One region of the Microcystis aeruginosa FD4 genome, then DNA from elsewhere that is predicted to be linked to it. Evidence: predicted binding sites of a transcription regulator. Region 1 holds the regulator's gene; each other region holds the start of a gene.
The links. Region 1 encodes HrcA, which represses chaperone genes, less so after heat shock. Its sites were predicted from a motif close to TTAGCACTCNNANNNTNNGAGTGCTAA; they were not measured.

Region 1 (8,059 bases):
CCTTCACGGGATTTACGATCGAACAATTGCGCTCAACCAAAGCACCGCCCCACTCTCAAGAATTATTGGCCCAGTTAGATATTTTGGTGGATGGGGCCTATGTGGAATCCCTAGCTATTCATTCCCCCGATTCTCCCGTTTCTTCCAGGAATCAACGGATTCACGTCCTCAATCCCGCTTTGGAAGATCAGATTAATTGGGCATCGGATCAAGTGGAAATTCATATTCTCAAAGACGGAACCCGAATTTTTACGGGATTTTGGGGACAGATTATTTCTTGAGCGGGCTGAGAATCAGTAATCAGTGATCAGTAAACAGTAATCAGTGATCAGTAAGGGACTGGCGTGGGAATAATATCCCAGCTTTGAAAATCGCTCTGTAGAAGAATCAGACCAGCCAGATGGCATATTATCAAAGCGCAAGTCCCTTATTGGAAGGGGCTCTCAAAGGCTCTCCCCCTACTTAGGGTGATCAGCAAACCCCCTCCGCGCGGAGGGCGCAAGCTTTGCGCCCCGACAGTAACGGATTTTGTCCACAATGTAGGGGCGAACTGCGTTCGCCCAAAAGGTACATTATCAAAGCGCAAGTCCCTAAATAGTAATCAGTGATCAGCAATAAAGATTGTCCAACTACTTACTCTCACTTCATACCGCTGACTGAAAACTCAAATCTGATCAGTGATCACTGCCTAGGGATTTAGGATCACAGAGCCACTAACATCAATTCCTCGACTAAATCAAAATTAGCCGTTACCGATTGCACATCATCGAGGGATTCTAGGGTGTCGATTAACTTGAATAAAAAACGGGCCTGTTCTCGATCGCTCACTTCTAGGGTATTAGTGGGAATCCAGCGTAATTCTGCTTCTTTGACCTTAAATCCCGCTTCTTGCAGAACCTTATTCAATCTCTCCAGGTTAGACACCTCAGTAAAAACTTCTGCCCCTTGACCTTCCTCCTCACTCTCAAAAAACTCGTAGGATTGGGCCTCTCCCTCTAGGGAAGCTTCTAAAAGCTTATCCTCATCAATAGTTCCCTCAAGGTGAATTACCCCCTTATGGTCAAACATCCAGCCCACACAGCCCGTTTCACCTAAATTACCGCCATTTTTGCTAAAAGCCGCCCGCAGATCCGCAGCCGTGCGATTGCGATTATCGGTCAGTGCTTCGATCAGGATCGCCACACCCCCGGGACCATAACCCTCGTAGCGAATTTCCTCAAAAGCCGAGTCATTTTCCCAAGTTCCCGCCCCTTTAGCGATCGCTCTTTCGATATTATCATTAGGAATACCGGCCGCCTTGGCTTTTTCGATCGCCGTGCGTAGCTGAAAATTGCCCGCCGGGTCGGGAACACCGTTACGGGTAGCCACGATAATCGCCCGGGATAACTGGGTGAAAGTTTGCCCTTTTTTTGCGTCAACCCGGGCTTTTTGTCGTTTAATATTTGCCCATTTACTATGACCAGCCATATCTATCTAAGATATCCAACATCAAAAATCTAACAGATTGATCGCTCTTGGTAAATCCGGGGATAATTGTCAACGACTGCAAGGTAATGAGGCGATTCTCAGGAATATTGAGGGGGAGAACTATCATCGCAGCATAAAAAACCCATCTAGATTTTGAGAGCGGTTAAATCAAATAATTTCCCCATATTAGCCGGCTAAGATTGCTTGTTTCTGCGTTTTCAAGCGAAACTTAAACCACCCACCGCTAGAACTCCTAACGGGAGACGGTCGACAGGAGGGGTGCATCTCAATATTTGTGACTTTCTCTCACTTAACTGGTGAGCAGCAGAAGTTATTCAAAGAGGGCGAAGGCAATTCGCCCCTACAATAGACCTCGACCTAATTTTATTAAATCACAATAATAGGATATAATAAAACAAATAGTGACTCAAAAAAAGCCATGAAAAACTACACTTGGGAATCCATTCAAAAATATCCAAAACAAACTAAAAGACGATTAGGAATTGACTACCAACAACTAGAACAACTTATTGTCTGGCCAAAAGCTGAAGATATTGTTGATGTAGTTATTGGTCAACCTGGTCCGACGAGCGACATAAAAATCTGTCGGCAAACTTTAAGCAAATTCGATTCTCAACAAACTTTTATTGGGGATAAAGCTTACCTGGGAGAAAATCAAAGCAGAACTCCTGAGAAAAAAAACAAGAATGGAGAATTAACCGAGAATCAAATTAAAGAAAATAAAGTTTTATCATCTCGGCGAATTTTTGTTGAGCATTTAATTCGATTTGTCAAAGTATTTAAAGTGGTTCAAGAAAGATTTAGATTAAAGAAAAGTCGATATAAATCGGTTTTACTTACCGTTGGCGGCTGAGTAAGGTTGAGATGCGCTAATTTTAGAAGTAATAGAATGGGAGCAATCAGGGGAAGTAATTGACGTTATAATTAGCCATAGTTTTCCGTCAAAATTGGATTTTGTCTCTTTAAACCCTGATTAATCGGTTTTGAGAGCTAATTTTGACTCTTGGTCTAATCGGCTTCTCTTCCTTGCTGTGACTGACTTATAAATTTTTGGAGATGTCTAATTGCCCATTCCTAATTTCTTACTTTTCCAATTCCGACCATAGCTGAAGGATAGTTTTTCCGGTTACGGGATCTCGCCAATCGGGGGCAATTTCTACCAGGGGAAGCAGCACGAAGGTCCGTTCTCGGCAGCGGGGATGGGGTATCTGTAATTCGGGCGTTTCTAAGATCAGGTCATCATAAAATATTAAGTCTAAATCGAGGGTACGCGGTCCCCATTTTTCCCGTCGGACTCTCCCGAATAACTGCTCGATTTCTAATAATTTATGCAGTAAATCTAAGGGCGATAAATCCACTTGCACAATGGCGCAACCGTTGAGATAATCGGGCTGAGTCGGCCCGACGGCCACGGTTTGATGCCATTGGGAATGAGCTTCTAGTTTAATTCCTTTGACTCGCTCTAATTCCCCTAAAGCTTGCCCTAAAATTGTCGCTGAATCCCCTAAATTACCGCCCAAAGCGATCGCCGCCCGCTTCATCCACATCCTTCCTCAACAATAATCTCGGCTAATTCCCCTGTCGCCCCCAAAGATTTACCTAAAGATATATTGACATTTGGATGCTTTTGTGATAGTTCAAAAACTTGGGCTTCGATCGCCGCCGTAATTCCACCGGCAAAGAGGAAATAGGGCAGTATAGCGATTTTTTGGCTACCTTGAGCGATTAAACTCTCGATTTGTTGGGATAAACTCGGTTCTATCGACCAATAAGCTGTAATTGCCCCAAAAAACGCCGCTAGATTTTCCACCTCCCGATTACCCCTGGGGCGACGACTACCGTGGGCCAGTAAAATGCGGTCTTGCGGGCTTAAATCAGCAAATTGTCGGGATAACAGCGATTTTATGCCCTGATAACTGCCTAAATGGGGCTTTAACTCTAGCTCAATCGGCGATCGCACTTTGACCACGGCCGCGGGAATATCTTCTTTAACGTGAACCCCCGACAGGAGAAACAGGGGGATAATCTGCAACCGGTTACATCCTTGGCTTTGTGCTTGTTGGGCAAAAGCTTCTATTTGTTGATGGAGAGGTGTTATCGCTAATTCTAGGGCGGCAGTCCCTACTAATACCCGATTATCTGCTTCTAGAACCGCTATAGAGGGGCTAAACTCCGATTTACTCGCCAATCTTTCGGCGGGTTGACTGATTTTTTCCTGAACTAAGGCTGCCAATCGCGTCACCGCCATGGCTGGACGCGGATCGCGACTACCGTGGAAAACCAATAAGTAGGCTGAGGAGGTCTTCAAAGAAATCTTGCCAAAATAGTTTAGCTTTTAGCCTAATACATTTTGTCTACCTTTAGGCATAAATGCCCCTGATAAGTAGTCGTGCAAAATTAATTTCCTAGTCGAGACTCCGAGACTCCGAGACAGCTATCAGTTATCAGTGGGCAAGTTATCAGTTATCAGATTTGAGTTTTAAGTGTGCAGTATTAAATAGAAGTTTCCTACTGTCTTTTCACTGATTACTGATTACTGTTTACTGATCACAGCAAAAAGCTGACGGCTTAGATGTGTAATTAATTTTGCTTAGGTACTTATCACAGCCATTCTCCAAGCATGGGCATGGCGCGACCAGTGAGCGGAGACGTGGGGGTTAACACCTGCCCTTTCCGCCGCCGCCTTAATGATGCGATGTCAGGGACTTGCGCTTTGATAATGTACCATTTAGGGCTGGTCTGATCTTCTACAGAGCGATTGTCTGGCTGGGATAAGCTAAGACGCATTTAAACCGCTTATTCTTATAATTAGCCGAATCCCCCCCAATCCCTTTGCTGTTGCAAGAGTGCAAGAGTGCCTCGTCTCAACAAGCAATTTAAATACGCGGGCAGCTTATTATTCCTACGCAAGTCCCTAACCGCTCAGGGTCGCTCGATTTGCTAATCTAAAGGAAAGATAACCCATTCTTAAGACCAAATCTATGTGCATTCCCGAAATTAGCGTCCATGAACTCGCTCTCCGTTTAGCCGATCATGATCCTAATTTACAACTTATTGATGTGCGCGAACCGGAGGAAGTTGCGATCGCATCTGTAGCCAGTTTTACCATTTTACCCTTGAGTCAATACCGAGAATGGTCGCCCACTATTGCCACCCAATTCAACCCCCAAGCGGAAACCCTCGTTATCTGTCACCATGGCATGAGATCCCTGCAGATGTGCCAATGGCTACAAAGTCAGGGTTTTACTAATGTTAAAAATATTAACGGCGGCATCGATGCTTATTCCCTCCTCGTCGATCCTAATATTCCCCGTTACTAATTTTGATCGCCCCAATCGGGAAAAAAGAGGGGCAAACTATCCCCTTTCTCCCCATTGATTACTGACTACTGATAACTGATAACTGATAACTGATAACTGATTAAGCGTTATACTGTCTAAAAAATTGTTATAAATCTTTTCTTAAGATTATTCCCCTATGTCCGCTAGAACTCATCTCAGCGATCGCTATCAACAGATATTAAAGGCGACAATTCAACATTATATCGCCACGGCCGAACCGGTTGGCTCGAAAACTCTGGTGGAGGAGTATAATTTTACTGTTAGTTCCGCCACTATTCGCAATGCTCTCGGTAAACTGGAAAAAGAGGGTTTACTCTATCAACCCCACACTTCCTCCGGACGCATTCCCTCCGATTGGGGTTATCGTCTCTACGTCGATGAGTTAATGACTCCCGATGACCGTATCGGCGAAAAAATCGGCTATTATCTGCATCGAAACGCTAAATCTCCCGCTTGGAGTCTCGAAAGTCTTCTGCAACAGGCCAGCCAATTTTTAGCCGGTTTAAGCGGTTATATCGCTATCGTTACCCTCCCCCACACCCTCACCAATACCCTGCGTCATCTGCAATTAGTCCCCGTCTCAGCCCGGCAGATCATGTTAATTATTGTTACAGATAGTTTACAAACACGCTCGGTTATGATAGAGATTCCTGAGTCCATGGAAACGGACAAGGAGGATGGATTAGCAGAAGAATTACAAATCCTCTCTAATTTTCTCGGGGAAAAATTAAAAGGTTATTGCTTGGCAGATTTAATTAACCTCGATTGGCAGCAAATCGAGCGAGAATTTGCCCGTTATACCCATTTTCTCCAACAATTAAGCCAAGAAATCAGCGCTAGTCTCCAATCCACTGCCACCCCGGAGATTATCGTCCATGGTGTCGCTGAAGTCATTCGACAGCCAGAATTCGCCCAATGGCAACAAGTACAAATGTTACTGCATCTATTGGAAGCAGAACAGGATCGCCTTTTACCCCTGATTTTACAAAGACCAGAACTGGAAAAATCAGCTAAAAAAGTCAAAATAACCATTGGTTCCGAAAATCCTCTGGAATCCATGCGCCCTTGCACTCTTATCTCCGCTTTTTATAAACAAGGAGACACTCCCGTCGGTAGTGTCGGCATTATCGGACCGACGCGAATGTTATACGAAAATACTATTCCTCTGGTGGAATCCACCGCTAATTATCTCAGCGAGGCTATAAGTAAGTAGATATCGCCCGCAAAGGTTCGGGAATGGGACAATCGACAGTAAACTCTAAAATTGTCTCACCATCGCCCAAATAACCAGAATTGGCAAAACAGAGCAACATCCGCACCAGCGCCACCCACACCTCCGCATCGAACTCCCAATCCTGTCCCCGACGCGCCCCACAGGCGATCGATTTTAGCGCCCAAAAATAACTATTTCTCACCAATGAACCGCCTTTTTTATAAACCGGTACATCTTCATGGTGAATACAAAGAATATCATCTTTAGCGATCGCTCTCATCGGTGGCTGGGAAAGTTGCGGGAATTTTCAGCTGACTGTCTAGAGAATAACATCCTCTGTTCAATTTTGGGCGCATCCCCTGCACCCCTACCATTTTTAAGTAGTCGTGCAAAATTAATTTCCTAGTCGAGACTCCGAGACTCCGAGACTCCGAGACTCCGAGACTCCGATACAGCTATTAGGGATCGGATTTGAGTTTTCAGTTCACTGTTTACTGATCACAGCAGCAGTCTGACGGAGTAGTGGCTTAGATGTGTAATTAATTGTGCTTAGATACTTAATAACTTCTGTTGATCAACACAAATATCAAATGCCGCCTTTCTAGTTGAGGCACAAAAAGCTATAATTCTACCTTAAACCCTCGTTTTTTATCCCTAGAGCGCTCGAGTTTTCCTGATTATCATTTAACTATGACCACCGATACTGTCACCACTCCCTCGGCCAAAAAACTCTGGTTAGCAGCCATTAAACTACCAATGTATAGTGTGGCGATTATACCGATTATTCTGGGAACAGCGATCGCTTATCAGGAAACAGGTCGATTTTCTCCTCCGATTTTTGCCACTTTTATCCTCTCAGCTATTTTAATTCTCGCTTGGTTAAATCTCAGCAATGATGTTTTTGATGCCGATACTGGGATCGATGTCAATAAGGCCCATTCGATCGTTAATTTAACCGGCAATAAATCTTTAATTTTCTGGCTGAGTAATCTTTTTCTCTTAGTGGGTATCGCCGGTATTTTTGCCATTAGTTATTGGCGAGGCGATTGGATGATCCTAGAATTAATCGCCCTCTGCTGTTTTTTGGGCTATACCTATCAAGGGCCTCCCTTCCGTCTCGGTTATCAAGGATTAGGTGAAATTATTTGTTTCTTTACTTTTGGCCCCTTGGCGATTGCGGCTGCCTACTATTCCCAAGCCGGTACTTTTTCTGTCTCTAGTCTAGCGGCTTCAATTATTATTGGGATTACCACTTCTATCATCCTTTTTTGTTCCCATTTCCATCAAGTCGCCGATGATCTCAAAGCGGGTAAAAAATCACCCATTGCCCGTTTAGGTACTTTAAAAGGTTCTCGAGTTTTAACCGCGGTGACGGTTATCGTTTACGTTTTAACGGTAGTTTTTGTCCTGCTGCAAGTTTATCCCCCTCTCACCCTCTTAATCTTTCTTAGTCTCCCTTTCGCTTGGCAATTAGTCAACCACGTTAGCCAAAATCACGACCAACCTCAGCGAGTCAGTAACTGCAAGTTTATAGCGGTTAATCTTCACTTTTTTATTGGCATTCTCTTCGCCCTTGGCTATTGCCTTGCTTCCCGTTCATAAACCCGATTTTTTTTCTTAAACCCCTTGACAAAACCCCGCCACTTGACATATACTTATATTCACAATGGGAATCCGTGCTTGCCTGCGAACCCCTCATATTTAGGCGGGATAGACCGAAAAAAAAATTAACCGAATTCCCTGACTGCCTGAAAATTCTTGGTGAATCACTGACAGGTTAAGGCACGGATGCGAGAGAAGCAAATTCGTTCAAAGGAATCTTGTTCAGCTGGCTTTGAGGCAAAAACTGGTTCGGGAGCTTTGGGGAGAAGGGGAATAGGCAGAAGAAGTTCTCGTCCCTTATGAAAAACTCCTTGTAGGCAACGTAAGCCAATTTTGAGATAACTGATACCGCGTCGCCAGTGAGGATCAACTTGTTCTGGCAAGCCAGCAATTGAAACCGCCATGCCTTGAGTTG
Region 2 (8,059 bases), 2.6 Mb from region 1:
CGGAATACGAGATCGAAGCCGGAGATACTCTCAATGGTAGCTCGATCGGGGATATTGCCTACGGTTATCGAGTCGTGCCGATCCTACACCAACGAGAACGGGAAACCACGAAATTAATGCCCGAAGACTATCTCAACTTACGCATCGGCGATCGCATTGTGGTGCTGGCCACCATCAACGGACTGCGACGGGTGGAACAGGGTCGTCGCACTCCCAAAACTTGGCGCGTGCGGGTGGAAAAAGCCTTTAATCGCAATATTGCCGCGGAAGCGCCCACCGTGATCAGTCGTTTTTCTAATTGTCCCCTGAAAACCGCCAGCGATCTCATGGAAAATTTGCCAGCGACCCTCAGCGCCCCCCTCTACGAACAGCAGGCGATTCGATTAGTTTCCGAGTTAAAAAAAATTCAAGTTCAAGCCTTGGCCATTCCCATTAACCCGAAATCGGGATAATTGGGAGTTATACTTTTTTTGTCAAACTAGAAGGCTCTCTTGGTCTTTTTTAAACAACCACAAATAACGCTCGATCGCTACCAAGTCCGTGTAAATGTCGCCGGCCGTGGTTTCGGTTGCTTCTTTGGTGAGATTGTTACTCATTTTTCTACTCCTAAATTCCAAACTATTACCAAGTCACGGCACTGGAATCAAGCTGACAGGGGGACAAGCGAGCTAGAAAACTTGCCAACAAAGGCTTCTGGCTTCTCTCGCTAGAAATAGATCTAGCGATTCTAGGCAAAAAGCTAACGAAAGAATTAGGGATAGGAGCAAGCTTACTAGGAATTATTATTAATAAGTGAGATATGGTGCGGCGAACTTTTTCGAGCTAAAACCATGAAAAGCTTATGATATATGGATTTCAGCCTTCTTGTCCCCCTGTCAGGGAATCAAGGGGTTAGGGGTTAGGAAAAAAAACTATTTTTCCGAGTATGGTCAGTATTCCTGTCACCAAAATTCCGACAATGCCAAGAAAAGCATTACTTGTAATATTCAACCTTCCATTTAGGTCATTAATGCGCTTTTCTGTCTCTATTACCTTAGAATCTAAGGCTTTAATATCTCCCTTTAACTCAGACTGCCCGATTTCTAACTTTGTGAGACGTTCCTCGATTTTGTCGAATTTTTGACTAACATCTTTCTGGTAACTGTCTATTTTCCCTTCAATCCTTGTCAGAACAGCTTCTAAGGAATAAGTCACGGTTTCGTTAGACATTGCCTAAACTCCTATCTTTTCGTTGATGCGATCTCTCCTACCAATTCGGCGCGTAGCGAAGCGATCGCCGCTTCTATCTTTTTATCTACTGTGTCCATATCGTCTAGGGTTGCCTTCCCTAGTGCCGATTCAATAAATCTTATGATTTCACCGCTTGCACTATTGCCGCGCTTTTCAGACCACTGCTTAAAGGCTTCCCAATCGTCTTCATCAACTCTAAAAGTTGCCAGAATTTTATTTTTAGCCATATTCTATACTGATGTCTATACTGTATAAATTATAGACTTTAATCTATTATCCTGTATATAAAAAAAATCTGTTTAATAAATTCACTCTCTATAAGAATCTTATATATAAAATGTATTGACAAGTGTATAGACCTAAGTATATACCAAGAATATAGAGAAAAACGACCGCTACCAATTCCACTCAGTGCGATCGCCTCTCTCGTAAAATCTCAAACCAAAAGGATGATACCACGATGAAACTTATAGTCATTTCAGATAAGTCTGATACAGTCTAGACCGACAAAACCCTTATGAAATCTGGGATTGATATTCTCAATCTTAATTGAAATGACTATATTGACGCAATTGTCACGGATTCCCCCCGGCGCGTAACCACAAAATTTGGAGAAAGAACCGTTATCGACGCGATCGCTCGCGATTAAGGGGAAAAAATCACCTTATGGCAGCCCGGCGATGATTCCTACAGCCACAAATATTTGATCAAAAATAGCCAGATCCAAGTTGCGATCGATTCAAGAGGAAAAACCTCCCTAGTGGAAAATCCCAATCTAACCAACTTAGGCCAACCCTGCCCGATTCCCCCATACCTGTTAAGCCGGTTTATGACCATAAAATCGATAAAACCAGCGAAAAAACGAGCGAGAGTGACCAATCTTTCCTATCTCCCAATCAAAAGCGTGAAATCGCGCAATACAGCCAAAATATAGCTAAACTTTACGGTTTATGCTTAAATCAGGCTGAAACTTTGGGAGTCGATGGGGAAGATCGACGCGCGATCGCTACCACCCTCTATCTCTCTGCTCAAAAGAAATTCGCGCTGTAATTGATTAGAAAATGGGGGGATTTTTCCCTTTTCATAGGAGAGGAAAAATGAAAGAATTTACAGGATTACTCAAGCTTGAGATAGAGGTAACGGTCAACGCTAAAGACAAAAAAGAAGCCGTCTCGTTTTTCGATGATTTATATGCCAATATCACCATCGAAAACCACGGAAACCGAGAGATAGAGATAGTTTAGGACAATCTTTACCTAATCGAGAATGATTGGATTTTAGAGGATTAATTACCAGTTATCGGTTATCAGTAATTGAGTGAAAAGATTAAGACTCCTCAGCGTTGGCATCGAAAAGCCCATAATTAAAGTTATTCCCCCATCCGACGGGCATCGGTGGGGGACAAGAAATTAGTCTATTAGGAGTTTACCAAAATGTCAGAAGACAGATTAGAGCGGATCGAGAGAATAGTGGAATCGAACGCTCGCGCTATTCAAGCCCTAGCTGAGGCCGTCGCTAGTGACCGCGAGGAACGGAAACAGGAGAAAAAAGGGCTTTGCGATTACCTAGCTCGAATAGCAAGCGCACAATCAGATTTTTATGAGACTCAAGCCGATTTTTACCGGCATCTAGAGAGAATGGATGATCGACACGCTCAAATGATTGAAATCATCCGACAGATTAACGAGAATAGAAGCGATCGAGCCTAACCTCTAGAAGTTGCCCTTAGCCGTGCCTACGGGCTTAATTAAGCCCATAAATATTTCGATAATGTTGAGTCAAGTAATGGAGTTAACCTTTTCACAATGGTTTCTAATTAACTGGAGTTTAGACTAACTCAACCTGCAACCAAACTGCACAGTTTGGTCTAATGATAAGAAGACTACAGGGAGTCAAAAAAAGGAGATAATGGGATAAAATTGTCAAATAATCAAAAAACTTGAATCAATCTACTCAGAAACTCCAGGATTTTAGAAATGAAGTCTATCAACTACTAGGGCCAGCTAAAGATAGCACTTTCGAGTTGATGGATGCCATTCTTGTCACGAAAAATGTCTATTCTTTGGTTGAATTATCGCTTTCACCAGTATTTCGACGAAAGTGGTCAAGCCTGTATGAAGCTCTCGATGATTGTCGGCCTAAAACCAACAAATTGATGAAACTCTATATTAGCGAAATCCCCAGATCCGAACCATCACAACGGATAATCTTGGCAGGAGATCATACACCTTGGCCCAGAACTGAAGCTCCAACGTTAAAAGACAGAACTTATGAACACGGGGCCAAAGTTATTTCAGGAAAACCAATTACGTTAGGTCATGGTTACAGTACGTTAGCCTGGATACCAAAAGAAAAAGGCAGTTGGGCATTGCCCTTACGACATGAGAGAATTACTTCTCATGAAACGCCAATAACTAGAGCCGTTTTACAACTTAAACAAGTATGCCGACATCTCGAAGAAAGACCCATAACTTTGTGGGACAGTGAGTATGGGTGCGCTAATTTCGTAAAACTAACATCCGAGATAAATGCGGATAAGTTAATGCGTTTACGTCCTAACCGTTGTGTTTTTGCTAAGGCTCCTGCCTATCAAGGAAAAGGAAGACCGAAGAAACATGGACATAAAATGAAATTGTCTGATCCCATAACTTGGGCAATTCCTATTGAATCAATTGAAATCAATGATTCAACTTGGGGAGTCGTTAAAATTCAAAAATGGAGCCAATTTCATTTCTATGAATCGGCGGAGCATCCGATGGAAATCATTTTGATTCAACGCCAAGGGAAAGGACTTTCCCAAAAAGAAGCCAAACCAATGTGGTTAGCGTGGATTGGAACCGAACAACCTTCTTTAATGTCCTTATGGTCGCTTTATTTAAAACGCTTTGCTATTGAACATTGGAATCGATTTGTTAAACAAAGATTACATTGGACAAAAGCGAAATTGGGAAATACAGAAAGCGGGCAGAGATGGAGTAATTTGATGCCAATTTTAACTTGGCAATTATGGTTAGCTCGTGAAATGATAGAGGACAACCCGCTGCCGTGGCAGAAGCCTCAACCCCTGGAGAAGTTAACCCCCGGACGAGTGGCACAAGGCTTTGCGGGACTTTTAGCCGTGATAGGCACACCCGCCAAACCACCAAAACCCCGCGGAAAGTCCCCAGGTTGGGAAAAGGGTAAGAAAAGGAAGAAAAAACCTCGTTATCCAGTGGTCAAAAAGACAGTAACTCGACAGAAAAAAGACAAAAAAGAGGCAGATTAAAGCCCCTAATGAATAAATTAGCCTTATTTTTAGCTTTTCTGACAAGCTAAGTCTTTTTTTTATGCGTTCTAATTATCAGACTAGACTTTACAGTCTGATTTTTTAGTCTAAACTCCAGTAATTAAGAGACGGTCTCGATCACTGTCTCAAGACGACATAGCGAAAACATTAGGAGTCTCAAAACAGACGATCAGCAATTGGGAGAGGGAAGTCACTATCCCTACCCTGACCATCAATCAATTTAAGAAACTTTGTAAATTGCTTGACTGTACCCTTGACGACTTCCCTTCCCCTCAAGACGACTAACACCTAACCCCTAACCCCTAATGATTCCCACGTCGTTACTTGGTAAAGTTTTATACAGTTAAAGTGACAGTAGCCTTGGCAGTTTGTCCGGAATCAGAAGTGGCAGTAATAGTAATTGTATCCCCAGCCTTTCCTTGTGCAGGTGCAGTGTAGGTAAATTTGGCATCAGTGGTGTTTTTATCAATTTTACCGCTTTCTGGCGGTGAGATTGTGATGGTGTAGTTACCAACGGGGTTAATGGTAAATTCTTGGCTTCCATTTAATGCTAAACTTTTGATAGGCGGAGCGATCAAAATCGTTGGAGGTAGTCCCTGTCCAGTGGAACTAGCCTCTACAGTCACTTTTTTCTCTACTTGACTAATTAAATCGGGAACAAGACGTTCGCTAAATCCAGCCACAAAAGCCATTGCCAAAAGTCCATATAAATAGGTGTCATCACCCGTACCTTTAGTGCTAGGCCGAATTTCTATGGGAAAAATGTTAGAGTTAAGAATTAGCAGAATAAAGAAAGCGAAACTTCCCCCTAAAATGGGTTTGGTTAAACCAATTGCAAATGGCAAGAAGTCATCGTCATATTTTTGATTTTTGGGATCATCAAAGTCTTGCAAACGAGCTAGAAGACTAACTCCTCCCCCTAAAGTGCCTGTTATCCACATCAAACGTATAATTGTTATTACTCCGTCCTGAGTATTTTGGCTACCTTCTCCCTGAGTATTTTGGCTACTAGATTTTATGACTGGAGGTATTGTTATTACTCCGTCCTTGGGATTTGAGCTATTTTTTCCCTGAGTATTTTGGCTACCTTCTCCCTGAGTATTTTGGCTACCTTCTCCCTGAGTATTTTGGCTACTAGATTTTTTTATGACTGGAGGTAAGGAAAGTAACTCGTTCACTGGAGAGAATTTCATAATAACCCAATTTACAGGGAAAGCCAACGCTAATCCAATTAAAACTTTTGTAGGTATTCTGAAAGAATGGAAAAGATTATCTCTGAAGTTTGCTGAAATAAACCCAGAACCGTTCTGAATTTTTCTTAATCCCGTTTTCGCAGCATAGCGTAATTTTTGTGCCAACCTAATATTAGGTTGACCTGTTAAAGATTTAATCGCAATTTCTCCAGCATCTACCACCGCCTTTACTTGCATGATATCACAAGGTTTGGAAATGTTCATGAGTTCTACCTGCGCTATCCCTAGTATTGTAATTAATTTAGCTAATTCCCCCTGTACTTCCCGGTCTAATTCTGGAGGGAATCCCGCTACTTGTTCTTTGGTTCTTTCCAGCAAAGTATCAATTCTTTTATTTAGTTTGATCACCTCATCTCTAGCTTGAATTTCATTGATTAAATCGTCTAAATTTTTAAATAAAACACTTGCTTCTTGTAGTTGTGCAAAATTATCTTTAAATTCCTTGACTAACTTTTCAAAGGGTTCATCTACTTCAGGAATTGAACTATATTTGTCTAAGTTATCCTTCAGTTCAGCAATCAAAGACTCATTTTTCTGTTGTAATTCCACAGTGGCAGAAAATTCAACCAAAGTATCTTTAACTTTTGTTTGCCAAGCAGTTAGCTTTTCCTTGAGTTTTGGCAAGTTTGGAACGTTAGCATTAGCATCGAATACAATAGTAATTGTTGTAACTAAACTATCAGTTTCTTGGCTTAAAGTATCAAGAGGAGTTTCTGAAATTTTGCCAGTAGATAAAAGGTGGATTGTCTCCACAAGCTGATCGGTATGAGCTATTATTTGTTTTTCTAATTCTTCTCTGCTAGGTAAAGGGTCTGAAAAAGTTAATTCACCTAGTTTTTGAATAAGTTCATCTCTTAAATTCTGAGTCTCTTGAGTGATATTTGTCGCTTCTGTTTGGTAACTAGCAAGGGTAGCTGATTTATCCTGACTAAATTTATTTTGGGTTTCCAGAATAAATTGATTAATTTTTTGTTCGATAGCAGGATTCAGATTAATCATGGTTGTCTTCTCCTAAAAAAAAGGCGAAAATGGGCTAAAATTCTGTTAGCTTCCCGATGCTACAATAGTTATCATTGATTTTCCGCAATTATTAATAAATCTTGATAAATTTTTATTTTTTTAACTCAATTCAGTCTGCCGTAGGGACATAACACCGTTATCTCCTCAACATCGTTATCTCCTCAATAACCGCACACCGGGGTTAGCACTCAAGCCCTAAGAGTGCTAAATTAACTATAAGGAGTCCTATCACAACAGCGATACTATGTCCAAAATCATTGCCTTCAAAGATGAATCCCGTCGCGCCCTAGAAAAAGGTGTCAACGCCTTGGCCGACGCAGTAAAAATCACCCTCGGTCCGAAAGGACGCAATGTCTTGTTAGAAAAGAAATACGGCGCCCCCCAGATCGTTAATGACGGCATCACCGTCGCCAAAGAAATCGAATTGTCCGATCCCCTCGAAAACACCGGAGCGAGGTTAATTCAGGAAGTAGCCTCAAAAACCAAAGATTTAGCGGGAGATGGCACCACTACCGCCACCATCATCGCCCAAGCTTTAATTAAAGAAGGTCTGAAAAACGTTACCGCCGGGGCCAATCCCGTCGCCTTAAGACGCGGACTAGACAAAACTATCGCCTATCTGGTGGAAGAAATCGCCGCCGTCGCTAAACCGATCGCTGGAGATGCGATCGCTCAAGTGGCCACCGTTTCTTCCGGCAACGACGAAGAAGTGGGACAAATGATCGCCACCGCCATGGAAAAAGTCACCACCGATGGCGTAATCACCGTGGAAGAATCGAAATCCCTAACCACCGAATTAGAAGTAGTGGAAGGGATGCAGATCGATCGCGGCTATATCTCTCCCTATTTCATCACCGATCAAGAAAGACAGATCGTCGAGTACGACAACCCCCTGATCCTGATTACCGATAAAAAAATCAGTGCGATCGCTGAATTAGTCCCCGTCCTCGAAGCCGTTGCCCGTCAAGGTCGTCCCCTATTAATTATCGCCGAAGATGTGGACGGCGAAGCCTTAGCCACTCTCGTGGTCAACAAGGCCCGGGGAGTCTTAAATGTCGTCGCCATCAAAGCCCCCAGTTTTGGGGAACGTCGCAAGGCGGTTTTACAAGATATCGCCATTCTCACCGGCGGTCGTCTGATTTCCGAAGAAGTGGGCTTAAGTCTTGACACCGTTAGCCTCGATCTGCTAGGGCAAGCGGCAAAAATTACCCTAGAAAAAGACAATACAATTATTGTCGCCTCCGGAGACAGCCGCAATAAGGCCGATGTG
Region 3 (8,059 bases), 510 kb from region 1:
ACCGCCGAAAAACCTTTACTGTACGTTGGCGGAGGTGCGATCGCAGCGAATGCCCACGCCCAAATTGCCGAGTTGGCCGAGCGTTTTCAGTTACCCGTTACCACCACGTTAATGGGGATCGGTGCTTTTGATGAACATCATCCCCTCTCGGTGGGAATGTTAGGAATGCACGGCACTGCCTACGCTAATTTTGCCGTGACCGAGTGTGATTTATTAATTGCCGTCGGCGCTCGTTTTGATGACCGAGTAACGGGGAAATTGGACGAATTCGCCTCGAAAGCTAAGGTAATCCATGTGGATATAGACCCCGCCGAAGTGGGCAAAAATCGCGCCCCTGACGTGCCGATTGTCGGGGACGTGCGGGTGGTTTTAGAACAAATACTCCAAAAAGCCAGAGAATTTGATTATCCCACTAATTCCGATCGCACCCAAGCTTGGTTAGCCAAGATTGATCGCTGGCGACAAGATTATCCCCTGCAAGTACCTCGACCGGAAGGCAGACTTTCCCCCCAAGAAGTGATCGTTGAAGTGGGTCGTCAAGCACCCCACGCCTACTATACCACCGATGTGGGCCAGCATCAGATGTGGGCGGCCCAATTCCTCAAAAATGGACCCCGACGTTGGATTTCTAGCGCGGGATTGGGGACGATGGGTTTCGGTTTACCGGCTGCGATGGGGGTGAAGGTGGCGATTCCCGATGAGGAGGTCATTTGTATTAGTGGTGATTCCAGTTTCCAAATGAATCTACAGGAATTAGGCACCCTAACGCAATTTAATATTCATGCCAAGACGATTATTATTAATAATGGTTGGCAGGGTATGGTACGTCAATGGCAAGAAGCTTTCTATGGGGAACGTTATTCTAATTCCAATATGGAAGTGGGAATGCCGGATGTGGAACTGTTAGCCCAAGCTTACGGCATGAAAGGGATTACTATTCGCCATCGAGAGGAATTAGCCGCAAAAATTGCCGAAATGTTGGCCCACGATGGTCCAGTTTTGGTCAATGCGATCGTGACTAAAGAGGAAAATTGTTATCCCATGGTCGCCCCCGGTCAAAGTAATGCCCGTATGATTGGTTTACCGAAAATTGTCACCGGGGGTTGTGAAATGCTCGATTGTCCCAGTTGCGGTGCAGTTAACAATTGGAATAATAAATTCTGTCCTGAATGTGGGGCGAAATTGTAGCCAAAAATTGTTAATTAATTATCTAGCCTCCGTTAAGTATAACGGAGGTTTTTCGCTTGCGGCTGTGATTAAATTGACAAGCTCTCAGTTACAAAGACAAGAGGCTGAAATCAACACCATTGACGACAACCTAAAATCTTTTTGCTAATTTTGCCCTAGACTGCACCCTTTGCTTCTAAAATGGGCTATTGCTGCTAGATCCCAATATTGGTCAAGCATTTGCCCGTAGACTGAAATAAAGTACGTTATAAAGATTATGGCCAAAGTTCTGGTATCCGATTCGATCGATCCGGTAGGAGTAGAAATTCTGTCACAGGTTGCCCAAGTGGACGTGAAAACAGGACTATCTGCCGAGGAAATCATTCAAATTATCCCCGAATACGACGCACTGATGCTCCGTTCCAGTACCCGCGTCACCAAAGAAATTGTCGAAGCGGGCAGCAAACTGCAAATTATCGGCCGCGCAGGGGTAGGAGTCGATAATATCGATGTTCCTGCGGCCACTCGTCAGGGTATTATTGTCGTTAACTCTCCCGAAGGTAACACGATCGCCGCTGCCGAACACGCCTTGGCCATGATGTTATCCCTCTCCCGTCATATTCCCGATGCCAATCAGTCGGTAAAAGCGAATAAATGGGAAAGAAATCGCTTTATCGGCACAGAAGTTTATAAAAAGAACCTAGGAGTCGTCGGTTTAGGGAAAATTGGCTCCCACGTCGCCAAAGTGGCTAGATCCCTAGGCATGAAAATTCTCGCCTACGATCCCTTTATTTCCAAAGAACGCGCCGATCAACTCGGTTGCACCCTGGTGGATCTGGAACTACTCTTTGCTGAGTCCGATTTTATCACCCTCCACGTCCCGAAAACTCCCGAAACCCAGCATCTCATCGGTCGGGAAACCATCGCTAAGATGAAACCCACGGTCCGCATCATTAACTGTTCCAGAGGCGGCATTATCGATGAATTGGCTTTAATTGAAGCCCTCGAATCCGGTAGAATTGCTGGGGCAGCCTTGGATGTATTTGAACAGGAACCCTTAGGCGAATCTAGATTAAGAGAATTATCTAACGTCATTCTCACTCCCCACCTAGGTGCATCGACTACGGAAGCACAGGTGGGTGTAGCTGTTGATGTGGCCGAACAAATTCGCGATGTCCTCCTCGGTTTGCCAGCGCGTTCGGCCGTTAATATCCCCGGACTAACTCCCGATGTTATGGAAAAACTGCGCCCTTACCTGCAATTAGCGGAAACTATGGGGAATCTCGTTAGCCAGTTGGCAGGAGGTCGCTGTGACTCGTTAAATGTCCGTTTACAGGGAGAATTGGCCACTAAAGACAGTCAACCTCTGGTGGTGGCGGCAATTAAGGGTTTACTTTCCCAAGCTCTCCGGGAACGGGTAAACTATGTTAACGCGGCGATCGAAGCTAAGGAACGCGGTATCCGGGTAATCGAAACCCGTGATGCTTCGACCCGCGACTATTCGGGATCGATTCATTTGGAAGCCAATGGTTCCATGGGGACCCATTCCGTCACCGGAGCGCTGTTAAGTACGGGAGAAATCCGCATTACTGACCTCGATGAGTTCCCAATTAACGTGCCACCGAGTAATCATATGTTATTCACCCTTCACCAAGATATGCCCGGTATTATCGGCAAAATTGGCGCACTTTTAGGCAGTTTTAATGTCAATATCGCCAGTATGCAGGTAGGACGCAAAATTATTCGCGGTGATGCAGTTATGGCCCTGAGTCTCGATGATCCTCTACCGGAAGGTCTTCTCTCGGAAATTACTAAAGTCCCCGGTATCCGTGATGCTTATACAGTAAAACTCTAGGTTAAATCAGTTATCAGTAAACAGTAATCAGTAATCAGTGAAAAGAAAGCTCGGCTCTCCTCGACTTTGTGTGATAATCGGTGCTTATCATTCGTAGGAGTCTTGCCAGACAAGGCTTTAAAGACTATATTTCCCGAAAATTATCGGCTGCATCTCCTATTTATGACTTTCCCTCACCTATGGTGAGCAGCAGCAGTTATTCAAAGAGGGCGAATGCAATTCGCCCCTACAATAATATGATTGCGCCAATGGTAGGGGCGCACCGCGTGCGCCCAAAATGTCCTCTAGATATTTCGACAAAATTGAGATGCACCCAAATTATCCCTATTCTTCTTCCTTTCACACAAAAACCAGAAGAGCCAAAGCTCCGCACTTGCCACTTAATACTGTTGACTGAAAACTCAAATTTGATAACTGATCCCTGATCACGGATAACTGAATATATGTCTAATAGTTGGTGGGAAATTACGGTTTTGTGCGAACCTAGTCTCGAAGAAACGGTTTTCTGGAGACTGGAAAATTTTGGCTGTTCGGGAACGGCCACTGCTAAAAAACAATCCTCTTTAGAGGTTAAGGCCTATATACCAGAAATTAAAGCGCAATTGCCCGATTTAGAGGCACTAAGCCTCTGGTTAAAGCAGGATGCTTTGATTTTAGGTTTTTCTGAACCTGTCAGCCATTGGCAGTTAATCGACGAGGAAGACTGGGCCAGCAGTTGGAAACAACATTGGCAAATTAGCGAAATCGGCGATCGCTTTTTGATCTGTCCCGCTTGGTTAAATCCCCCGGAAAATAACCAGAGATTGGTGATTAAAATTGACCCCGGTTCCGCTTTCGGCACAGGAACGCACCCCACCACCCAATTATGTCTAGAATCCCTAGAAATGCGTTTAAGTAGCCATCCAGAGAATCAAATTATCGCCGATATTGGTTGTGGTTCCGGCATACTGGCGATCGGGGCGATTTTATTGGGGGCCAAAAAAGTTTATGCTGTTGATACAGATCCGCTGGCAGTGAATGCGACGCGCAGTAATCGCCATCTCAACGAGATTAACCCCGAAAATTTGGCTATTAATCAGGGTAGTGTCGAGGAGTTATTAGAATTAATTCCCGATGGTGTTGATGGCATCGTTTGTAATATTTTAGCCGAGACAATTATCGCTTTAATGCCCGCAATCACCCGTCTGGCAAAACCCACCACTTGGGGAATTTTAAGCGGCCTCCTCGTTACCCAAGCACAAGCAGTTACAGATATTTTAGAACCCCAAGGCTGGACAGTGGCTGCCCTGTGGAAACGTCAAGAATGGTGTTGTCTTCAAATTCGCCGCACTGTAGATTAATATAGCTGTCAGCCTTGAATCAGTTATCAGTGATCAGTTATCAGATTTGAGTTTTCAGTGAGCGGTATCAAGTGAGGAGTATTAAATGGCATTAACAGTGCTGTCTTTTCACTTCACTGATTACCATTTACTGATTACTGATTACTGTTTACTGAAAAAGCATCCATGACTCAAGATAGTTTTCGCATCAGTTTTGCTCCCTTATCTTTGCAGGAAGTATATCAATTAGCCGATGATGGGGCTAATGGTGCTATTGTACTAATGAGTGGGACTGTACGGGAGCAAACCGACGGTAAACCGGTTATTTATCTTGATTATCAGGCCTACGAACCGATGGCGATCGAAGTTTTCCGGCAAATTGCTCGGCAAATTCGGCAAACTTGGCCCGATACCAATCGAGTTGTCATTCACCATCGCACCGGTAAGCTACAAATCGGTGAAATTAGCGTCTTAGTAGCGGTGGGTTGTCCCCATCGGGGGGAAGCTTTCGCAGCCTGTCGTTATGCTATTGATAGTCTCAAGCATAATGCCCCTATCTGGAAAAAAGAATACTGGTCTGATGGTTCTAGTCAATGGGTTAGTATTGGCGCTTGTGAACTGGAAAATCAATAAATGGCGTTCAGGATGGGTAAATAACCCATCCTCGGAATAATTAGGCCGCTATCGCGGTTTTTTCCGATGTTAATGCCTCTTGGCGTTGGAATTCGGCTAATTGTGCCATAATCTCATCCCGAACAATCTGACGGTATTCCAGGAAATGCTCGTTGTGGGCGCAGACAGTGATATAGTGTTCGGCATTGGCGGGATTATGGCGCAAAATACCGAATAAATTCTGCCAGAATTTCCAGCGAGTGGAACGTTTAAAGCCCTGTCGCCAGATAATTACCGCTAGGGCATAGAGATCAGCCCGGCGAGGCAGTTTAAAGGCAGGTTTAGCTTTAGGTGCGCCTAATTTCAAGAAACAGCGATAGGTGCGATCAAGAAATACCTCCGGATCGTACAATGTCCAGAAGGCTTCAATATATTCTGTGGCAATATCTTCGATCGGCCGGGTGGGAACGAAATTCATCAGGGTACTTTGGTTAATGTCCTGTTTCCCCGTTAATCGTAGTCGTCCTTCTTTTTCCAAGCGAGTCCATAGGGCGGTATTCGGTAAAGCTTGTAACATTCCAAATAGAGCCGTGGGAATGGCCGCTTCTTCGACAAAATTAATAATGCGATCGGCCGCACCTTTTTTCTCGCCATCAAAACCGATGATAAATCCCGCCATAGGGCGCAATCCAGCTTTAATAATCTTTTCTACCGTCTCGGTTAAAGAACTACGGGTGTTTTGGAATTTTTTGGTTAATTGTAAACTTTCTTCGTCGGGGGTTTCAATGCCTAAAAAGACCGCATCAAAATAACAATCAACCATCATTTCCATTAATTCGGGATCGGCGGCTAAATCTACCGATGCTTCCGTGTTAAACCGGAAAGGATACTGGTGTTCTTCTTGCCAAACTTTTAATTCTTTGAGGAGTAATTTAACGTTACGCTTGTTACCGATAAAATTATCATCCACCATGAACACGCCCCGGCGCCAACCTAATTCGTAGAGATAATCTAATTCTTTTAATAGTTGTGCGGGGGTTTTGGTGCGGGGTTTACGACCGTAGAGAACGATAATATCGCAAAATTCGCACTGGAAGGGACATCCCCGCGAGAATTGTACCGACATGGAATCATAAGCTTCAAAATCGAGCAGATCGTAGCGGGGGATCGGGGTAATTGTCACATCGGGTTTTTCTGTGGTGCGGAAAACACCTTTAGTTTCTCCTTTTGCCAATGCTTCCACAAACATCGGGATGGTGATTTCTCCCTCATCGAGAATCAGAAAATCGGCCTCAGCCACTTCGTGGGGGATAGAAGTGGGATAGGGACCCCCCACAGCCACCAGTTTACCCCGTTGCTTGGCTTCGTGAATTTGCTCGATTAAATCTTGACGTTGGACAATCATGCCGGAAAGAATCACTATTTCGGCCCAGTCCCATTCTGCTTCTGTCACCGCCCGAATATTGCGATCGACCAGTTTAAATTCCCATTCCTGCGGTAAAATCGCCGCCACCGTCACCATACCTAGGGGAGGAAGTAAGACTTTGCGATCAACTAATTCCAGAATTTTGTTATAGGACCAGAAAGTCGGCGGAAAAACGGGATAAATCAGTAAGGCACGCATATTCACTCCTCGCTCGACGGCGATCGATTCTTGACCTTTCGCTTGATTGTAATCTTTTTCGGTCAGGGATGGGAAAACCGTTGTTTACTAGAACTAAGATCAGGCTTGATTTTCGGCCGCCATGCCAACCCTTGACCCTACCCCCATAAAAGTTTATGGTCAACATTAAGAAAATTTATGTAAAGAAATGTTGCATAGTCTGGAAAGTTATGTTACATTAAATATCAAGCACTTGACTTAAACGCAATTTTCTTATAGGAAGGCAATTCACCATGGATAAGCAAGAAAACAAACTCGGCTTCACCGCTTTCGCTGAAAACTGGAATGGTCGTTTAGCCATGCTCGGTTTCGTTATTGGCGTAGCTACGGAATACTTAACCCACAAAGGCATCCTTGCTCAATTGGGCTTAATGTAATTTCAGCCTCGATTGCTGTGCATCTACAATCAACTTGAATAAATTATCAAAAAAAGGGGAGGAGCATAGCTCTTTCCCTTTTTAAGTTGGGGGATATGGGATAGGGGATGGGGGATGGGTGTGGGGTGTAGGGTGTAGGGTGTGGGGTGTGGGGTGTGGGGTGTAGGGTGCGGGGGGATGGGGAAGTGGGGAGATGGGGTGATGGGGAAGTGGGAAGTGGGGGTGTAGGGTGTGGGGTGTGGGGTGTGGGGTGTGGGGTGTGGGGTGTGGGGTGTGGGGTGTAGGGTGTGGGGTGTAGGGTGTGGGGTGTAGGGTGTGGGGTGTGGGGTGTGGGGTGTAGGGTGTGGGGTGTAGGGTGTGGGGTGTAGGGTGTAGGGAAGAATGTCTCCTGTCTCCCGTCTCCTGAATACTGAATACTGAATACTGATTACTGATTACTGATTACTGATTACTGATTGATGCTGCGAGCGCTGGGTAGGATTAACATAGCGTCACCGAAGGAATAGAAACGGAAACGCTCTTGGATAGCTTCCTGATACAATGCCAGTAGTCTTTCCCGTCCGATTAAGGCACTGACTAACATCATCAAACTGGACTTGGGTAGGTGAAAATTAGTGATCATGCCGTCGATAACCCGCCATTGATAACCCGGATAGACAAATAAATTCGTTTTTCCCTGAAAAGCGGTTAATTTATCGCTCTTACTTTCTTTAATTGCCCCTTCCAAGGCGCGAGCTACCGTGGTTCCCACAGCGATAATCCGGCCACCTCTAGCTTTTGTTTCTGCGATTTTTTCGGCAGTTGCGGCGGAAATTTGCAAAAATTCTTGGTGCATTAGGTGTTCTGTAATATTTTCCACTTCCACGGGACGAAAAGTCCCCACTCCCACATGAAGGGTGATATAGGCGGTATCTATACCCTTCTGGGCGAGCTTATGGAATAATTCGGGAGTAAAATGTAGTCCAGCCGTGGGAGCGGCCACAGAACCCTGTTTATAACCGTAAACTGTTTGATAACGGTCTTCTTCCGCCTCTGATTCCGTGACGTAGGGGGGGAAAGGAATATG
Region 4 (8,059 bases), 410 kb from region 1:
AAAGGGTCAAAGGCTAAAAATTTTTAGAGGAGGAGCGGTTCAAGGCTGAATTTATCTTGTAAAACGCAGCGAGCAGAGAATTTGTACTAAGTTACACAGCATCAATTTGGAGATATAAACATGGGTACGGCTACATTTATTCAAGATGAAACTGAATTTGATTCGCTGTTAAAGAGTGAATCACTGTTGGTGGTAGATTGCACAGCAACCTGGTGTGGACCTTGCAAACTGGTGGCACCGTTGATCGATCGATTGGCCGATGACTATCGCGATCGCGCCAAAGTCTTCAAACTCGACCTGGACAGTAACAAACCCGTGGCCAAACGCTTTGGGATTAGAAGTATTCCGGCTGTCATGGTATTTAAACAGGGGGAATTGATAGAAACATTAGTTGGGGTTAAACCCTATGAAGAATTTACGGCTGCCGTAGAACGACAATTATAGTCTTCCACCGTGAACAAACACTCTGGGCAAACGTCCGACGTTGACCCTTTCCTTCTCACACCAATATTCAATTTTGAGGTATGGCGATGAACAAGCTTATGGAAATTCGATGTCCCAACTGTGGCAGCGTAGCTCAACGGCTCTTGAGCGATCGCCTGCCCGCAGGATATAAGTGTCCGGCCCGACAGGTTGCTCAGACGGAATGCCCAGTGTGTGATTATTTCATCGCCATGTGTTGGCAAAACGGTGCTGTGCTGGAGGCCTATGCTCCAGGCATTCAGGGGAACACAGCTGCGGCCATGCCGTCCCACCCTAAACCAGCGATCGCCCATTGGTCTCTGTCATCTCTGTTGACAGTGGCACTCAGCCCACAAGAGTCTAGGAAATTGCTATCGGGACAACCCTAGTCAACTTTTGCATTTATACCGGTCCTTTTATTTGACAAAACCATCCAAATCATCCTATGCTGCAAGCCCAAGAAATTATGACCCGAAACGTTGTCACCATTCGTGGTTCGGCAACGGTTGCCGATGCCGTGAAATTGATGAAAGAAAAACAACTGCGGGGGTTGATTGTCGAACCGCGCCATGAACAGGACCCTTATGGAATTGTTACCGAAACCGACATCGTTTACAAAGTGGCGGCCTTTGGCCACGATCCTAAAACTATGCGGGTTTACGAAATTATGGTCAAGCCCTGTGTGGTCGTTAATCCCGAACTGGGGGTGGAATATGTGGCTCGGTTATTTGCTCAAACCCGTATTCGCCGCGCCCCGGTGATTCAGGGTAAAACTTTGCTGGGCATTATTTCTGTGAGTGATATTCTCTTCAAGAGCGATTTTGTCGAAAAGCCAAAGCGGTTGTTCATTGAAGATGAAATTGAAGCAGCCCGGGAAGACGCACGGGCAATTTGTGCGGCCAAGGGTGACACCTCTTCAGATTGCGCTGCAGCTTGGGATGTGGTGGAGGAACTCCAGGCGGAAGCCTCCCATCAACGGGCCAAAAAACAGGGGAATAACTCACTCCAAGCTTACTGCGAAGCCAATCCTGATGCCTTAGAGTGCCGCATTTATGACGATTAAATCCTCGCAGGTTTTGGGAGAATCGATCGATCGCCTTTAGGGTGACTTCTGCCCTTAATGCGCTTAGGTTAATACCATTTTTCTTTATTCGTAGCAGGCATAACCGGGTGCATCTCCTGCTGGTGATTTTCTCTCACCTATAGGTGAGCAGCAGAAGTTGTTCAAAGAGGGCGAAGGCAATTCGCCCCTACAATCATATCATTGCGCCAATGGTAGGGGCGCACCGCGTGCGCCCAAAATGTCATCTAGATATTTCGACAAAATTGAGATGTACCAGGCATAACCATCTCTGTCATTACTTTTGAAAAATGGTATAACTTCAAAGCCGCCTGTCAGTTACTGAAAAATCAAGGGCAATGTTTTCTTCATTGCTGTGTATGCTGCCTAGTCATGGTTTCGATCTCCGCCGTGAATAGCTTTTGCTTGTCAAGGTAAGGATTTGGTTTGATCGCCCTGACATTTGGCAGCTTCCAAGCGTATCGGTGGGGTTGCCAATCCCCCACTATACGCTCCAATTTTAGAATCGAAAAGATTAAAAGAAAATGACTTAAATAATATTCGATTATTTGTCGAGCCTTTCGGTTACTTGAATCGCTTAAAAGCTTGGCTCTGTGTTTTCTTTACTCCTCGATTAATTAACTATTTTTCTTTTCTATATACTCAACTTAATCGATTTATAAATTCTCTGTTGGCATCCGTTTTTCCCTGTCATTTCTGTTTTCCCGTTCCCTAGAGTGACGGAAAAGGGATATTCTGACTGCTGCCTTCCCAAAACGAAAACTTTGTACCGCACCATTAAGATAACTGCTATAGCTTCACACCATAGTTCGGAAACCCGTACCGATCGAGCAGTTGTCAGGGGGCCTTCTATTTCGGTAAATTAGCACTCGGAAGGTAAGAGTGCTAATCTGAAAAAAGCACTTACCAAAATACAAGACAAACGGAGGATATTCCATGGCTGCAGTCAGCATCAACGTAACTACTGTTAAACCCCTAGGCGATCGAGTTTTCGTTAAAGTTAGCCCCAGCGAAGAAAAAACCGCCGGTGGCATTTTCCTTCCCGATGCCGCTAAAGAAAAACCCCAAATCGGAGAAGTCGTGGCCGTCGGCGCTGGCAAACGCAACGATGACGGTAGCCGTACCCCTGTGGAAGTGGGTGTGGGTGACAAAGTTCTCTACTCCAAATATGCCGGAACCGATATCAAACTTGGTGGCGAAGAATACGTTCTCCTCTCCGAAAAAGACATTCTTGCCGCCGTTTCCTAATCATCTACCCTTGAAAACCCCTATTTTGCACGAATAACGAGACATTATGGCTAAATCTATTATCTACAACGAAGATGCTCGTCGCGCCTTAGAAAAAGGCATGGATCTCCTGGCCGAAGCGGTAGCCGTCACCCTTGGCCCCAAAGGTCGTAACGTCGTCCTCGAAAAGAAATTCGGCGCACCCCAAATCGTCAATGATGGCATCACCATCGCTAAAGAAATCGAACTGGAAGACCATATCGAGAACACCGGTGTGGCTTTAATTCGCCAAGCCGCCTCAAAAACCAACGATGTAGCGGGGGATGGTACAACTACCGCCACCGTTCTCGCCCACGCTATCGTTAAAGAAGGTTTACGCAACGTCGCCGCCGGTGCTAACCCCATTTCTCTGAAAAAAGGTATCGATAAAGCTGCCGATTTCCTCGTCAGTCAAATCGCCAAACACTCGAAACCCGTAGAAGATTCCAAAGCGATCGCACAAGTGGGCGCTATCTCTGCTGGTAACGATGATGAAGTCGGTCAAATGATCGCCTCGGCCATGGATAAAGTCGGTAAAGAAGGCGTAATTTCCCTAGAAGAAGGGAAATCGATGACCACCGAACTAGAAATCACCGAAGGGATGCGTTTTGACAAAGGTTATATCTCTCCCTACTTTGTCACCGACACCGAACGCATGGAATGCGTCTTTGAAGATCCCGCTATTCTGATTACCGACAAAAAAATCGGTTTAGTACAGGATTTGGTTCCCATTCTCGAACAAGTGGCCCGTCAAGGTAAACCCCTAGTAATTATCGCTGAAGACATCGAAAAAGAAGCTTTGGCAACCCTAGTGGTTAACCGTCTGCGCGGTGTTCTTAACGTTACTGCGGTGAAAGCTCCTGGATTTGGCGATCGCAGAAAAGCGATGTTAGAAGATATCGCCGTTTTAACCGGTGGTCAAGTCATCAGCGAAGATGCGGGTTTAAAACTGGAAACCACCAAAATTGACAGCTTAGGTACGGCCCGTCGTATCACCATGAACAAAGATACTACCACCATCGTCGCCGAAGGCAACGACGTGGCAGTGAAAACCCGTTGTGAGCAAATTCGCCGTCAAATCGAGGAAACCGATTCTTCCTACGATAAAGAAAAACTGCAAGAACGTCTGGCTAAATTAGCCGGGGGTGTGGCAGTGATTAAAGTCGGTGCCGCTACCGAAACGGAAATGAAAGACCGCAAATTGCGCTTAGAAGACGCGATTAACGCCACTAAAGCAGCCGTAGAAGAAGGTATCGTCCCCGGGGGTGGTACTACTTTAGCTCACCTGGCTCCCCAATTGGAAACTTGGGCAAAAGAAACCCTACACCATGAAGAATTAACCGGCGCTTTAATCGTTTCTCGCGCCATTGCTGCTCCCTTAAAACGGATTGCTGAAAATGCAGGCCAAAACGGTGCAGTGATTGCCGAACGGGTGAAGGAAAAGCCCTTTAATGTCGGTTATAATGCCGCTACCGGTGAGTTCTCCGATATGTTTGAGGCGGGTATCGTTGACCCCGCGAAAGTGACTCGTTCTGCCCTACAAAATGCCGCTTCTATCGCCGGTATGGTTTTAACTACCGAGTGTATTGTGGTGGATAAACCCGAAAAAGAAAAAGCCGCTGCTCCCGCCGGCGGTGGTGACTTCGACTATTAGTAATTAGTCTATTTTTTCTCGACTCGATCGCAATTAAGCGATCGAGTTTTTTTTGATGGAAAAAACGTCACTTCGGGTTAAGGAAAGTACAATTTTATCCCCGGTGCTTTTTCCTTGCGGTAAAATGTTGATAGCTTGATCGGGTATCCCGATTTACAGCCCACCATGGGGAACAAATCTGGATTGTTAACTTATACCACGATGCTACAGCAATTTTTAAAAGCAAATATTAATAAACAGCAATTCTCATTTTGAAATAAATAGAGCATTAACCCCGATTTTGGCAGGGAAAATATAGTACAAAGTAACTATTTTTCAGGAGAGGCGATCACTAAAAAAACAATTGGTTGGACAAATTAAGTATAAATACTCAAGCAATCAAAGAGGTTGGCTGAGAACGAACGGGGTTAATTCAGGAAGATAGTTCTGTTTTTAGAATAGGGAATTCAAGGGAAATAAAAATTTATAATTATTGTCAGCTAAGGTAAAATGGGTGAGTTAGAAATCCACCAGCACGTCAAATTATTCCAAGATGGCTCAAAAAGCGGCAACCCTAGAAATTTCGGAATTAAGGCAATTTTTACGTCAAGAATTACATGATTTACCCGATGAGAGGAAACCTGGAAATAATAGAAAATATCAGGTAGAAGATGCCGTGATGGCTGCATTTTCAGTCTTTTTTACTCAGTCGCCGTCTTTTTTAGACCATCAACGTTTAATGAAAAGCAATAAGGGAAAAGATAAGGCTGAAAGTTTATTTTCAATTGAAAAAATTCCTGGGGATAATCAAATAAGAAATCTGTTAGAGCCAGTGCCAGCCTCTAATGTCTCTAGGACTTTTCAAAAAGTCTATCAATGGTTAAAGGAAAAGGGAGTTTTGAAAAAGTTTCTCTACTTAGATGGAGAAATTTTAGTGGCGTTAGATGGCACAGAATATTTCTCATCCAAGAAAATTCATTGCCCTCATTGTAACTGTCGTAATCATCGAAATGGAACTACAACTTATTTTCACGGCTGTGTCACACCTAGGGTGGTTTCTCCTAAGCAAAAACAAGTAATTAATTTAGAGCCAGAATTCATTAAAAAACAAGATGGGCATCAAAAACAAGACTGTGAAAATGCGGCCGTTAAAAGATGGTTAAATAAGAATCATAAAAATAAGTATGGTTATCCTGTAACTCTTTTAGGAGACGACTTATATTCTCACGAACCTGTTTGTGAATTAGCGGTAAAACAAGGTTATAGTTTTATTTTTGTTTGTTTAGAAACGTCGCATAAAACTTTATATGAATGGCTAGAATTTTTAGAAAAAAGTGGCGAAGTTACGACCGTTGAAAAGAAACAATGGGATGGACGAAAAAATCTAATTTATCGTTATCGTTATGCTTCTAGAGTTCCCTTAAGAGAGGGGGACTCAAGTCTCGAAGTTAATTGGTGTGAAGTGACTGTTATTAATGAGAAAACCCAGAAAACTATCTACCAAAATAATTGGATAACTAATCATAAAATCACGGAAAATAATGTCGAAGAAATTGTCAAAGCTGGGCGCAGCAGATGGAAAGTTGAAAATGAAGGCAAGAACGTTCTTAAAAATCACGGTTATAATTTAGAGCATAACTTTGGTCATGGTCAGAATCATTTGTGCGAGTTCTTATTGTCTTTGAATTTACTAGCTTTTTTATTTCATACCGTTTTGGATTTAGTTAATTACACCTATCAAAAGATTCGTGAGCTATTAGTAACTCGGACTTCTTTCTTTAAAGATATGATATTCGTACCCTATTAAAATTTATTTGGTTTAAGAATTGGTCGGAATTTTTCTCATTTATTCTCACCGAATATGTCCCATTTAAAAAAGTAAATTCTAGTTGAAAATGTCACATCTCTTGAAGGAGAAAAAGAAAGTTGTTTATAAAAAAACTAAAAATTTTGTTAGAATTTCATCTGAATTTATGAGTTGAAATCTATTTTTCATGGACAGAGTTCTTAAAACCTGTCTATCTCCAGCGTTGGATGATAATTATCTGTCAAAAAATAATGCTTCTACACAAGTTCTCTATTTAAATAAGAGAATTTTATCTGATTTTTTTCAAAATGAGAATTGCTGGACTGATCCCGATAAAGTGGAGGAGATAGACATTATTTATCAAGCTTCTCGACGGGCGATCGAACGACAAACCAGCGAGGTATATATATGACAAGTGCCGATGATCTTTTTAAGCAATCCTCTGACAATATCCAACGGTTAGGATGGAAGGAAATCCCCTTTACCGAAAGCCCGATCGATTTAAACAGCGATACCCTCGATCGTGTTTTTACCTGGCGACAAAATGAATTGACGCGGGTGTTTAATCTGTTCCAAAGTCGCGAGCGTCGTCGGATTCTGGTTTCTGGTCGTTTAGGAATCGGCAAAAGTGCTTTTTTACTGGAAGTATTGTCGGTTATACGCCGCAATCGTCCGCAAATGTTGACTACCTATATATCTCTACCCGCAGGTTTAGATATCGCCACTACAGCACTGATCGCCCTCGCTAGAGCGATGCCAAATGACGATTGGGCGCAACGTCAGCTTTATCAGATGGGAATTCCCACCGAAAAACTATTGAAGGAGCGTAGTGCTGAAATTAGCGGTAGTTTAGGAATCGGTGGTAAAATCGGCGAGAAAGATTTACCGCTCACCAAATTTCAATATCCGACTGTGAGCTTCGATACATTGTTAGAGCGGGCGCAAGAAGAATATCCGCAGGGGATTCTGATCGCGATCGATGATCTAGATAAACAAAATCCTGCTGTGGTACGGCAAATGATGCACGACGCGCAGGGAATGTTAAAAGGTCGGGCTTGGTTTATGCTGACGGCCCACCCCATCGGGATGACGGGAGATTTATTAACCAGTGAACGCGGTTTATTTGACTTGCATTTGCCACTAGAAGAACTAGATGCCGATACCACATACCAGATGTTAATTAACTATCTCAAAAGTGCCAGAATTAACAACGATTGTACGGATCCGAAAGATGACAGGTTTGACACTCTGCGCGCTAAAGCGACGCAGATTCTAGCACAGAATTAGACCAAAATCTAATTCTGATGGGCATTGTCAAGATGCCTCTAGTAACTCTGCTCAAATCTAATTTAAGCATTGTCTTTACTTTTCTTAGAATATTTGCGCCGCCGTTACAATCGGCATTGACTAACCAATTATCAGCAGTACGATATAAACCGCGCTTAATTCGTTTTCCTGAAGACTGCCACCCGTCGGGTTTTTCACCATATTTAGGTAGCTCATCATTGTCCAAAAAAGAAGCTTTTGAGGTATAACTTTCTTCCGTCTCAACAAACTTAATGCCGTATTGTTCGCAAAGTTGAACAATTCTGTCCTTAAGTTTAGCTGTGGGAATTTGTACAAAATTTTGATTATTTTTCGCCCCCATATTTGACTCGTTTTTCTGACCTTGATTCCAGCCAAAAACAATAGTACCAATACCATGGATAAGACAATGATTGATTACTATTCTGGCTGCTTTATTAACGGCATCTCTCATTTGTTGATTACGTTTTTCGGTGACATGAGCTAAAGTTCTTGACCAAAATCC

Region 2: a site for HrcA is predicted at 6,971-6,997, ahead of groL (chaperonin GroEL). Genes of this name have one in related genera too.
Region 3: a site for HrcA is predicted at 3,389-3,415, ahead of prmA (50S ribosomal protein L11 methyltransferase). Genes of this name have one in related genera too.
Region 4: a site for HrcA is predicted at 2,406-2,432, ahead of groES (co-chaperone GroES). Genes of this name have one in related genera too.

The regions. Positions count from the first base shown of each region.
Region 1 is NZ_CP046973.1:537,588-545,646, forward strand. It holds gene GQR42_RS02710 (4Fe-4S single cluster domain-containing protein) at 1-281, shown strand, start outside; gene GQR42_RS02720 (YebC/PmpR family DNA-binding transcriptional regulator) at 703-1,467, opposite strand; gene GQR42_RS02725 (transposase family protein) at 1,907-2,341, shown strand; gene folK (2-amino-4-hydroxy-6-hydroxymethyldihydropteridine diphosphokinase) at 2,571-3,029, opposite strand; gene GQR42_RS02735 (sirohydrochlorin chelatase) at 3,026-3,736, opposite strand; gene GQR42_RS02740 (rhodanese-like domain-containing protein) at 4,470-4,808, shown strand; gene hrcA (heat-inducible transcriptional repressor HrcA) at 4,966-6,042, shown strand; gene GQR42_RS02750 (hypothetical protein) at 6,029-6,322, opposite strand; gene menA (2-carboxy-1,4-naphthoquinone phytyltransferase) at 6,733-7,644, shown strand; gene GQR42_RS02760 (hypothetical protein) at 7,809-8,048, opposite strand.
Region 2 is NZ_CP046973.1:3,366,747-3,374,805, forward strand. It holds gene GQR42_RS16895 (potassium channel family protein) at 1-452, shown strand, start outside; gene GQR42_RS29560 (hypothetical protein) at 474-596, opposite strand; gene GQR42_RS16900 (DUF4164 domain-containing protein) at 892-1,209, opposite strand; gene GQR42_RS16905 (hypothetical protein) at 1,221-1,457, opposite strand; gene GQR42_RS16910 (hypothetical protein) at 2,328-2,474, shown strand; gene GQR42_RS16915 (hypothetical protein) at 2,664-2,939, shown strand; gene GQR42_RS16920 (NF041680 family putative transposase) at 3,170-4,495, shown strand; gene GQR42_RS30070 (helix-turn-helix transcriptional regulator) at 4,616-4,801, shown strand; gene GQR42_RS28935 (apolipoprotein A1/A4/E family protein) at 4,852-6,768, opposite strand; gene groL (chaperonin GroEL) at 7,034-8,059, shown strand, end outside.
Region 3 is NZ_CP046973.1:1,051,455-1,059,513, forward strand. It holds gene ilvB (biosynthetic-type acetolactate synthase large subunit) at 1-1,188, shown strand, start outside; gene serA (phosphoglycerate dehydrogenase) at 1,445-3,022, shown strand; gene prmA (50S ribosomal protein L11 methyltransferase) at 3,466-4,362, shown strand; gene GQR42_RS05370 (molybdenum cofactor biosynthesis protein MoaE) at 4,528-4,974, shown strand; gene GQR42_RS05375 (B12-binding domain-containing radical SAM protein) at 5,015-6,577, opposite strand; gene GQR42_RS05380 (high light inducible protein) at 6,850-6,993, shown strand; gene queA (tRNA preQ1(34) S-adenosylmethionine ribosyltransferase-isomerase QueA) at 7,442-8,059, opposite strand, start outside.
Region 4 is NZ_CP046973.1:945,159-953,217, forward strand. It holds gene trxA (thioredoxin) at 121-444, shown strand; gene GQR42_RS04885 (hypothetical protein) at 525-851, shown strand; gene GQR42_RS04890 (CP12 domain-containing protein) at 908-1,525, shown strand; gene groES (co-chaperone GroES) at 2,480-2,791, shown strand; gene groL (chaperonin GroEL) at 2,838-4,463, shown strand; gene GQR42_RS04905 (ISNCY family transposase) at 4,996-6,249, shown strand; gene GQR42_RS28335 (hypothetical protein) at 6,437-6,661, shown strand; gene GQR42_RS04915 (hypothetical protein) at 6,658-7,536, shown strand; gene GQR42_RS04920 (RNA-guided endonuclease InsQ/TnpB family protein) at 7,505-8,059, opposite strand, start outside.